DNA from 2 places in the Leifsonia sp. ZF2019 genome. Region 1 is predicted to be linked to the other one. Evidence: predicted binding sites of a transcription regulator. Region 1 holds the regulator's gene; the other holds the start of a gene.

What was found. The regulator LexA, encoded in region 1, represses DNA repair genes until DNA is damaged. The targets are predictions, from matches to a motif close to TCGAACANNTGTTCGA.
Region 2: uvrA (excinuclease ABC subunit UvrA) is a predicted target of LexA. The motif match lies at 2,257-2,272, and genes of this name have one in related genera.

The regions. Positions count from the first base shown of each region.
Region 1 is NZ_CP065037.1:2,631,129-2,635,544, reverse strand. Features, by position in the region: gene metE (5-methyltetrahydropteroyltriglutamate--homocysteine S-methyltransferase) at 1-1,822, shown strand, start outside; gene IT072_RS12880 (metallopeptidase family protein) at 1,904-2,254, shown strand; gene lexA (transcriptional repressor LexA) at 2,347-3,030, opposite strand; gene IT072_RS12870 (LysM peptidoglycan-binding domain-containing protein) at 3,271-3,639, shown strand; gene IT072_RS12865 (histidinol-phosphate transaminase) at 3,723-4,416, shown strand, end outside.
Region 2 is NZ_CP065037.1:2,333,656-2,338,071, reverse strand. Features, by position in the region: gene IT072_RS11455 (AAA family ATPase) at 1-227, shown strand, start outside; gene IT072_RS11450 (DUF58 domain-containing protein) at 224-1,642, shown strand; gene IT072_RS11445 (hypothetical protein) at 1,639-2,178, shown strand; gene uvrA (excinuclease ABC subunit UvrA) at 2,334-4,416, shown strand, end outside.

The DNA of each region.
Region 1 (4,416 bases):
CCTGCTGCTCAGCAAGGCGTCGGACGAGGCGCCGGAGGGCTTCCGGCCGCTGTCGCGCCTGGCCGACCTCCTGCCGGTGTACCGCGAGCTGCTCGCCCGGCTCGACGCCGCCGGCGCACCGTGGGTGCAGCTCGACGAGCCGGCCCTCGTCAGCGAGAGCATCGAGGAGCCGCGGGAGGCCGTCCTGGAGGCGCTCCGTACCGCCTATTCCGCGCTGGGCGGCGCAGCCGACCGCCCGGCGATCTTCGTCGCCGCCCCGTACGGCAGCCTGGACGACGCACTCCCCGTCCTCGCCGCCTCGCCGATCGAGGCCCTCTCACTCGACCTCGTCCGGGGCTCGCTGCCGTCCGGGCTGGACGCGGCGACAGCCGGGTCGCTCGCGACCAAGACCGTCGTCGGCGGCGTGATCGACGGCCACAACATCTGGCGCGGCGATCTCGAGGCCGCGTTCGGCACGCTCACCGAGCTGCTGTCGCTCAGCCCCGACGTCGCCGTCTCCACCTCCACCTCGCTGCTGCACGTGCCGCACGACGTCGAGGACGAGCCCGACCTCGACGCTCGCCTGAAGGGGTGGCTCGCGTTCGCCGACCAGAAGGTCGGGCAGGTCGCCGTGCTGGCCCGCGGCCTGGTGGACGGCCACGAGGCCATCCAGGACGAGCTCACGGCGGCGACCGCGTCGCTCGCGGACCGCGCCTCCGCCCCGGGCGTCCGGGTCGACGCGGTGCGCGCCCGCGAGGCCGCGCTCACCGAGGCCGACTTCCGCCGCGGCGCCTACGAGGACCGGCTCGCGGCCCAGGACGCGGCGCTCGGCCTGCCGTTCCTCCCGACCACGACCATCGGCTCCTTCCCGCAGACCGGCGACATCCGCCGCTCCCGCGCACAGTTGGTGAAAGGGCTCATCACCGAGGCGGAGTACCTCGCCAGGATGCAGGCCGAGATCAAGCGCGTCGTCGACCTGCAGGAGGAGATCGGCATCGACGTCATCGTGCACGGCGAGCCCGAGCGCAACGACATGGTGCAGTACTTCGCGGAGAACCTCGACGGGTTCGCCGTCACCCAGAACGGCTGGGTGCAGTCCTATGGATCGCGCTGCACGCGTCCGTCCATCCTGTGGGGGGACGTCTCGCGACCGAAGCCGATCACGGTGGACTGGTCGACGTACACGCAGAGCCTCACCGACAAGCCGGTCAAGGGGATGCTGACGGGTCCGGTGACGATCCTCGCCTGGTCGTTCGTGCGCGACGACCAGCCGCTCGGCGAGACCGCCCGCCAGGTCGCGCTCGCGCTGCGCGACGAGATCGAGGACCTCGAGGCCGCGGGCATCCGCGTCGTCCAGGTGGACGAGCCCGCGCTGCGCGAGCTGCTGCCGCTGAAGCGTGCCGCGCAGGACGAGTACCTGGACTGGTCGGTCGGCTCCTTCCGGCTCGCGACGGCCGGCGTGCGCGACGAGACGCAGATCCACACCCACCTCTGCTACTCGGAGTTCGGTGTGGTCATCGACGCGATCCGCAACCTCGACGCCGACGTCACCAGCATCGAGGCCGCGCGCAGCCGCATGGAGGTCGTGCACGACGTCCAGACCTCCGGCTTCGAGCACGGCATCGGCCCGGGCGTCTACGACATCCACTCGCCGCGCGTCCCCTCCGTCGCCGAGGTCACCGAGCTGCTCGAGACGGCGCTCGGCGCGATCCCCGGTCGCCAGCTCTGGGTCAACCCGGACTGCGGACTGAAGACACGGGGATACGACGAGACTGTCGCATCGCTCCGCAACATCATCGAGGCGACGCGCGCGGTGCGCGAGCGCGTGTCCGTCGAGGCCTGACCCTCCCGGTCGCCGAAGGGCGTCGTTCCGCCGTGGGCGGACGGCGCCCCTCTGCCGTGCCCCGTGCGCGAGGATGGGCGCATGGTGCAGATGACCGACGCCGAGTTCGAGGAGCTGGTGGGCGCCGTGTTCGACGCGCTGCCGGACGCGATCGTCGGGCACCTCGACAACGTGGCGTTCCTCATCCAGGACCAGCCGTCGGGGGAGCGGCCGCGCCTGTTCGGGCTCTACAGCGGACGGCCGCTGACGACCCGCGGCGTCTATGGATTCGGTGAGCTGCCGGACCGCATCACGCTGTTCCGCAACAACCTGGAGGAGAGCTGCTCGGACGTCGACGAGCTGCGCGCCCGTGTGCGGGTGACACTGGTGCACGAGATCGGGCACTACTACGGCCTCGACGACGCGAAGCTGCAGGAGCTCGGCTGGGCCTGATGCGCGCGCATCCCCATGCCCATGTGGACTAAATAACGCCTATCGGCTCCGCAAACGCGACATTTGGTCCAAATCGTGACGCCCGGGAGGGGTCAGACGGCGCGGAGGACGGCGACGACCTTGCCGAGGATCTGCGCGTAGTCGCCCAGGATCGGCTCGAAGTTGGAGTTGCGCGGCAGCAGCCACGTGTGGCCGTCACGCTGCCGGAAGACCTTGACGGTGGCCTCCTCGTCGAGCATCGCCGCCACGATGTCGCCGTTCTCCGCGGTGTTCTGCTGGCGCACCACGACCCAGTCGCCGTCGGTGATGGCGGCGTCGATCATCGACTCGCCGACGACCTTGAGCATGAAGAGCTCGCCGTTGCCGACCAGCTGGCGGGGGAGGGGGAAGACCTCCTCCACCTGTTGCTCGGCCGTGATCGGCACGCCGGCGGCGATGCGGCCGACGAGTGGGACCATCGCGGCGTCGCCGACAGGGGTCTGGTTCTCGTAGTCGACGGACTCGGACGACGACGACGGCAGGTCGATGAGGATCTCGAGGGCGCGGGGGCGGTTCGGGTCGCGGCGCAGGTACCCGCTCAGCTCCAGCTGGTTGAGCTGGTGAGTGACCGACGAGAGGGAGGAGAGGCCGACGGCGTCGCCGATCTCGCGCATGCTCGGCGGATAGCCCCGCTGGTTCACGGACTTCTGGATCACGTCGAGGATGGCGAGCTGCTTCTCGCTGAGGTTCTTTCGGCGGCGCGTGCCGCCCCGCGGAGCCTGATTCTCGTTCGACACGCTCGTCCCTTCGTGAGCTCGACCGCATCCGCTCGTCCCGAATGTCGGTGGTGCCTGGAAAGGTGAAGTCCAGACAATCGAAACTGTATCCACGATACGGCCGGAAACAAACATGTGTTCGAGTGTGTCTCGAAATCCGTGGGCGGATTTCTCGGGCGCATCGGGTCTTGCGGTTTCGGACATTCGAAGATACATTCGGAACACAGCTTCGCATCAGCGACGCACGAGGAGGTCACGGCCATGAGCACGACGGTGATGGTGAGCAGCACGATTCCCGCTCTTCCCGCGGGCGCACGCACGCGGCTGCGTCTCACGCGACGCGGTCGGGCTGTGCTGACGACGCTCGCGGCTCTCCCGCTCATCCTCGGAGCCCTGGTGTTCGCGCTCAATGGGGGCGGCGCCGTGGCGACCAGCGAGCAGGCCCACGTGGCCTTCCAGCACGTGACGGTGGAGTCGGGCGACTCGCTCTGGACGGTCGCGGAGCGCATCGCGCCGAGCGCCGATCCTCGCGACGTCATCGCCGACCTGGTGCAGCTGAACGGGCTCGACGCCTCCGGCGTCGTGTCGCCCGGGCAGCAGCTCGCGGTCCCGACCAAGTACGAGCACTGAGACCAAGTACGAGCACTGAGCAGCGCGATCGACCGGGCGTCATACGGGGGAGTCGTGCCGGTCGACCTGGCTAGCATGGAGTGGTGACCTCCCTTTCCGATCTCCCGATCCGTGATGACCTGCGTGGACGGACGCCGTACGGTGCCCCGCAGAAGTCGGTTCCCGTCGCTCTCAACGTGAACGAGAACACGCATCCGGTGCCGGAGGACGTCGCGGCGGACATCGTCTCCCGCGTCGCGGTCGCCATCACGGGCGTCAACCGCTACCCCGACCGCGAGTTCACGGAGTTGCGCGAGGCCTTCGCGCGCTACCTCGGCCACGGCCTCGACGCGAGCCGGATCTGGGCGGCGAACGGATCCAACGAAGTGCTGCAGCACATCCTGCAGGCGTTCGGAGGGCCGGGCCGCAGCCTGCTCGGGTTCGCCCCGACGTACTCGATGTACCCGTTGCTCGCATCCGGCACCGGCACCGACTGGATCGCCGGGCCGCGCGACACCGACTACGAGCTGACGCCGGAGACCGCCGCGGCGGAGATCCGCCGCACCGACCCCGACATCGTCATCCTCTGTTCGCCCAACAACCCCACCGGCACCCCGCTGGGCCTCGCGACGATCGAAGCCGCGTATGACGCGGCCCGTGGCATCGTCGTCGTGGACGAGGCCTACGCCGAGTTCATGCCCGAGGGAGAGCCGTCCGCTCTCGCTCTGCTCGACGGGCGCCCCCGTCTCCTGGTCTCGCGGACCATGAGCAAGGCCTTCGCCTTCGCCGGCGCCCGCG
Region 2 (4,416 bases), 300 kb from region 1:
TGGCCCGCGCGCTGGCGGTGTTGGCCGGGCGCGACTTCGTCCTCCCCGACGATGTCAAGCGCGTCGCCGTCCCGGTGCTCGCCCACCGGCTCACGCTGACGGTGTCGGCTTGGACAGGCGGCGTCAGCGCGCAGGACGTCGTTGCAGAGGTGGTCGCCGCCGTGCCGGGGCCGCCGGCGGTCGGCACGCGCGCCCCGGAGCACGTGGAGGGGTCGGCGGGCGTATGACGGACAGCGCATCGCGCGCCGGTGCTGCGCCGGACGGGAAGAGTGCGGGATCGCCGTTGCGTCGCGTTCCCAGTCCGGCTCAGACCGGGGCCGCGCTGGTGGCCGCCGTGTGCATGACCGCCGCTTTCCTGTTCGGGCGCGTCGAGCTGGTGCTGGTCGCGGCGCCGCTGCTCCTGGCCGTCCTGGGCGACCGGGTGCGCCGCCCGCGCGACGGGAGCGCCGTCACGATGAGGGCGCACGCCGTGGCTGCGGTCGACGGCTCGGAGCCGGCGCCGGGCATCGCCGGGGCGGGGGAGCCCGCCCGCGACGACGGTGCGACCGCTCGCGTCGCAGTCGCCGTTTCCGCCGCGGCGGCGCCCGGCAGCCATCCGGACGCGATCCAGCTCCGGATCACCCCGGCGGACCGCGCACCCGTCGACACGGTGCTCACGCCGAGGGCCGCGACGCAGCTCCGTGTCGGCGTCGCGGTCGGGCACTCCGGGCCGCAGCGCGTCGTCCTGGTCGAGGGGCGTGCGATCGGCGCGGACGCCTCGTGGACGGGCGACCCCGACGTGCCAGGGGCCGCCGCGACGGTCGTTCGCGTCGTGCGGCCCGCGGCGCTGCCGATCCGGAGCCTTCCGCTGCCCGCTCGCCTGCAGGGCCTCACGGGGCAGCACGTGTCCAGCAGGCCGGGCGACGGCGGCGAGTTCCGCGATGTCGACCGCTATCGTGCCGGCGACCGGCTGCGGCGGATCGACTGGAAGGCGACGGCCCGTCGAGCGCAGCGCCCCGGTGAGCTCTACGTGCGCCGCACGACGGCGACCTCCGACGCGGCGGTCCAGCTCGTCCTGGATGCCCGCGACGACCTCCCGGGCGAGGTGGCGGACTGGGCTGCACCGCACCCGCGGGCCGGCCTGCGCTCGCTCGACGTGGCGAGGGAGGCCGCGGTCTCGCTCGCGACGGCGTACGCGGCCGTCGCCGACCGGGTCGGCTTCGACGATATCGCCGACGCCGCGCGCGCCCTTCCCCCGCGCTCGGGCTCGCGGCACAGGGAGGCGGTACTCCGCCGCATCGAGACGACCACAGCGCGCCGCGCCGTCGGCGATCGCGTACGCGTCCCCCGGCTGGCCACCGGTGCGCTGGTCTACGTGCTCTCCACGTTCCTCGACGACCAGCCGCTGCGGTTGGCCCTGACCTGGCGCGCTGCAGGGCATCGCGTGATCGCGGTGGACGTCCTCCCTCCGCTGCGCGCCGCGACGCTCACGGCGCGGGAGCAGGTCGCCCTCCGGGTGGTGGCGGCCGAGCGGGCCGTCCGGCTCGAGCGGTTGCGGGCGGCGGGCGCGGACCTGCTGGTGTGGACGTCCCCGGATCGGGACTCCGCCCTGCGCCGGCTCGCTGCACCCCGGCGCCGCACGACCGCGGGCAGGCCCGCATGAGCCCGACGCCCGACGCCCGGGAGTCCCGGGCGGAGGTGACCGGGCTCCCGTGGACGCTCCCCGGTTTGTCGCTGCGGGTCGCGTTCGCTCTGATCGCCGTCCCCCTGGCGCTGTCGGCGGCGCCCAGCGGTCCGTGGCCCGTGATCGGCGTCGCCCTCGCGGCGGTGACCGTCGTCGTGCCGCGTTGGCGGACGGCGTGGCTGCTCATTGCCGTGCTGGCCTTCTCCGCTCTCCTGGAGCCGGCCGAAGGCGTCTCCGCGCGCCTCCTCGCGCTGATCGTCGGCGTGCACGTGCTGCACGTGCTGGCGGGGTGGATGCTCGCCGTGCCCGTCCGCGCCCGCCTCCAACCCGCCGTGCTGCTCCCCGGGGTACGGCGGCTGATCGCGATCCAGCTCCCGGTGCAGGCGGTCGCCGTCGTGATCCTCCTGCTGCGGCCGGAGCAGGGCGTCGGCGCGATGGCGATCGTGGCCGGTGCCGCGATCCTGGCCATCGCCGTCCTCGTCGCGGTCTTCCTCCTGCGGCCGCGTCGGGGGTGACCGGGAGGGGTCCCCGATGTCGGTGGTCGCGCCTAGACTCGCGCGTGCGGGCCCCGACCCGCCGCGGAGGCGCTAGAATCGAACAAAACTTCGAACCGCCGGCGCGCGTGCGCGGTCGGCGAACACGGGCCGACGCCGTCGAGAACTAGCGGAAAATGGGACGAGTGAGTATTCAGGGGCAGGGTATCCAGGGTCAGGCGCAGAGCCATCAGCCGCAGGGGAGCATCGCCAGGGTCACGGGGTCGCACCTGAGCGTCCGGGGCGCGCGTGTGCACAACCTGCACGATGTCGACCTCGAGATCCCGCGCGACTCCCTCGTCGTGTTCACCGGCCTGTCGGGCTCGGGCAAGTCGTCTCTCGCGTTCGACACGATCTTCGCGGAGGGGCAGCGCAGGTACGTCGAGTCGCTGTCGGCCTACGCGCGTCAGTTCCTCGGACAGGTCGACCGCCCCGACGTCGACTTCATCGAGGGTCTCAGCCCCGCGGTGTCGATCGATCAGAAGTCGACGAACCGCAACCCGCGCTCGACCGTCGGAACGATCACCGAGATCTACGACTACATGCGTCTGCTCTGGGCGCGCATCGGCGTGCCGCACTGCCCGATCTGCGGCGAGAAGATCCAGCGGCAGACGGTGCAGCAGATCGCCGACCAGCTGATGGAGCTGGAGGCGGGCACCCGCTACATGGTGGTCAGCCCGGTCGTCTCGCAGAAGAAGGGCGAGTTCGTCGACCTCTTCAAGGAGCTCGCGGCGGGCGGTTACTCGCGCGCGCTGGTCGACGGCGAGATGATCCAGCTCGCGGAACCGCCGACGCTCAAGAAGCAGTACAAGCACGACATCTCGGTCATCGTGGACCGTCTCGTGGCCGGCCCCGACATCCTGACCCGTCTGACGGATTCGCTCGAGACCGCGCTGCGGCTCACGGACGGTCTCGTCCAGGTCAACTTCGTCGACCGTGAGGGACCGGAGGCCTGGCAGAACTTCAGCGAGAAGCTCTCCTGCCCGAACGGCCACCCGATCCAGCTCACCGAGATCGAGCCGCGCACGTTCTCGTTCAATGCGCCGTTCGGCGCGTGCCCCGAGTGCTCCGGCCTCGGCACCCGCATGTCGGTCGACGACGACCTCCTGCTCGGCGACGACGAGCTGAGCATCGCGGAGGGCGTGATCGTCCCCTGGACCACGCAGGGCAAAGGGCTCTTCAACTACTACGAGAAGCTGCTCGACGGGCTCGCTCGTGACCTGAAGTTCTCGCTGACGACCCCGTGGAAGAAGCTCCCGGAGAACGTGCGCGACGCGGTGCTCCACGGCGACAACTTCGAGGTCAAGGTCCGCTGGAAGAACCGGTACGGACGCGAGATGTCGTACACCTCCGGCTTCGAGGGCGTGGTGCCGTACATCGAGCGCCAGTACCTGCAGGCCGAGACCGACACGCAGCGCGCACGCTGGGCCGAGTACCTGCGCGAGGTTCCGTGCCCGGTCTGCAAGGGCAAGCGCCTCAAGCCCGAGGTGCTCGCCGTGCACGTCCACGGTGCGAGCATCGCGGACACGTCGGAGCTGAGCCTCAGCGACGCCCGCGCGTTCATGGAGAAGCTGCACCTCACCGAACGCGAGCAGAAGATCGCCGCCCAGGTGCTGCGCGAGATCAAGATCCGCCTCGACTTCCTGATCCAGGTCGGACTCAGCTACCTCGACCTCTCGCGGGCGGCGGCCACGCTGTCCGGTGGCGAGGCGCAGCGCATCCGGCTCGCCACTCAGATCGGGTCGGGGCTGACCGGCGTGCTCTACGTGCTCGACGAGCCGAGCATCGGCCTGCACCAGCGTGACAACCGGCGCCTGATCGACACGCTCGTGGCCCTCCGCGACCTCGGCAACACGCTCATCGTGGTCGAGCACGACGAGGACACCATCCGCACCGCCGACTGGGTCGTCGACATCGGTCCGGGCGCGGGCGTCAACGGCGGTCACGTCGTGCATTCCGGCTCGTACGATGAGCTGCTGGCGAACACCGAGTCGCTCACGGGCGACTACCTCGCGGGCCGTCGCGAGATCGCCATCCCGGCCAAGCGCCGGAAGATCGACAAGAAGCGGATGCTGCGCGTGGTCGACGCCGAGGCGAACAACCTCAAGAAGGTCACCGTCGACTTCCCGCTCGGCACGTTCGTCGCCGTCACGGGCGTCTCGGGATCGGGCAAGTCGTCGCTCGTCAACGACATCCTCTACCGCGTGCTCGCCAACAAGC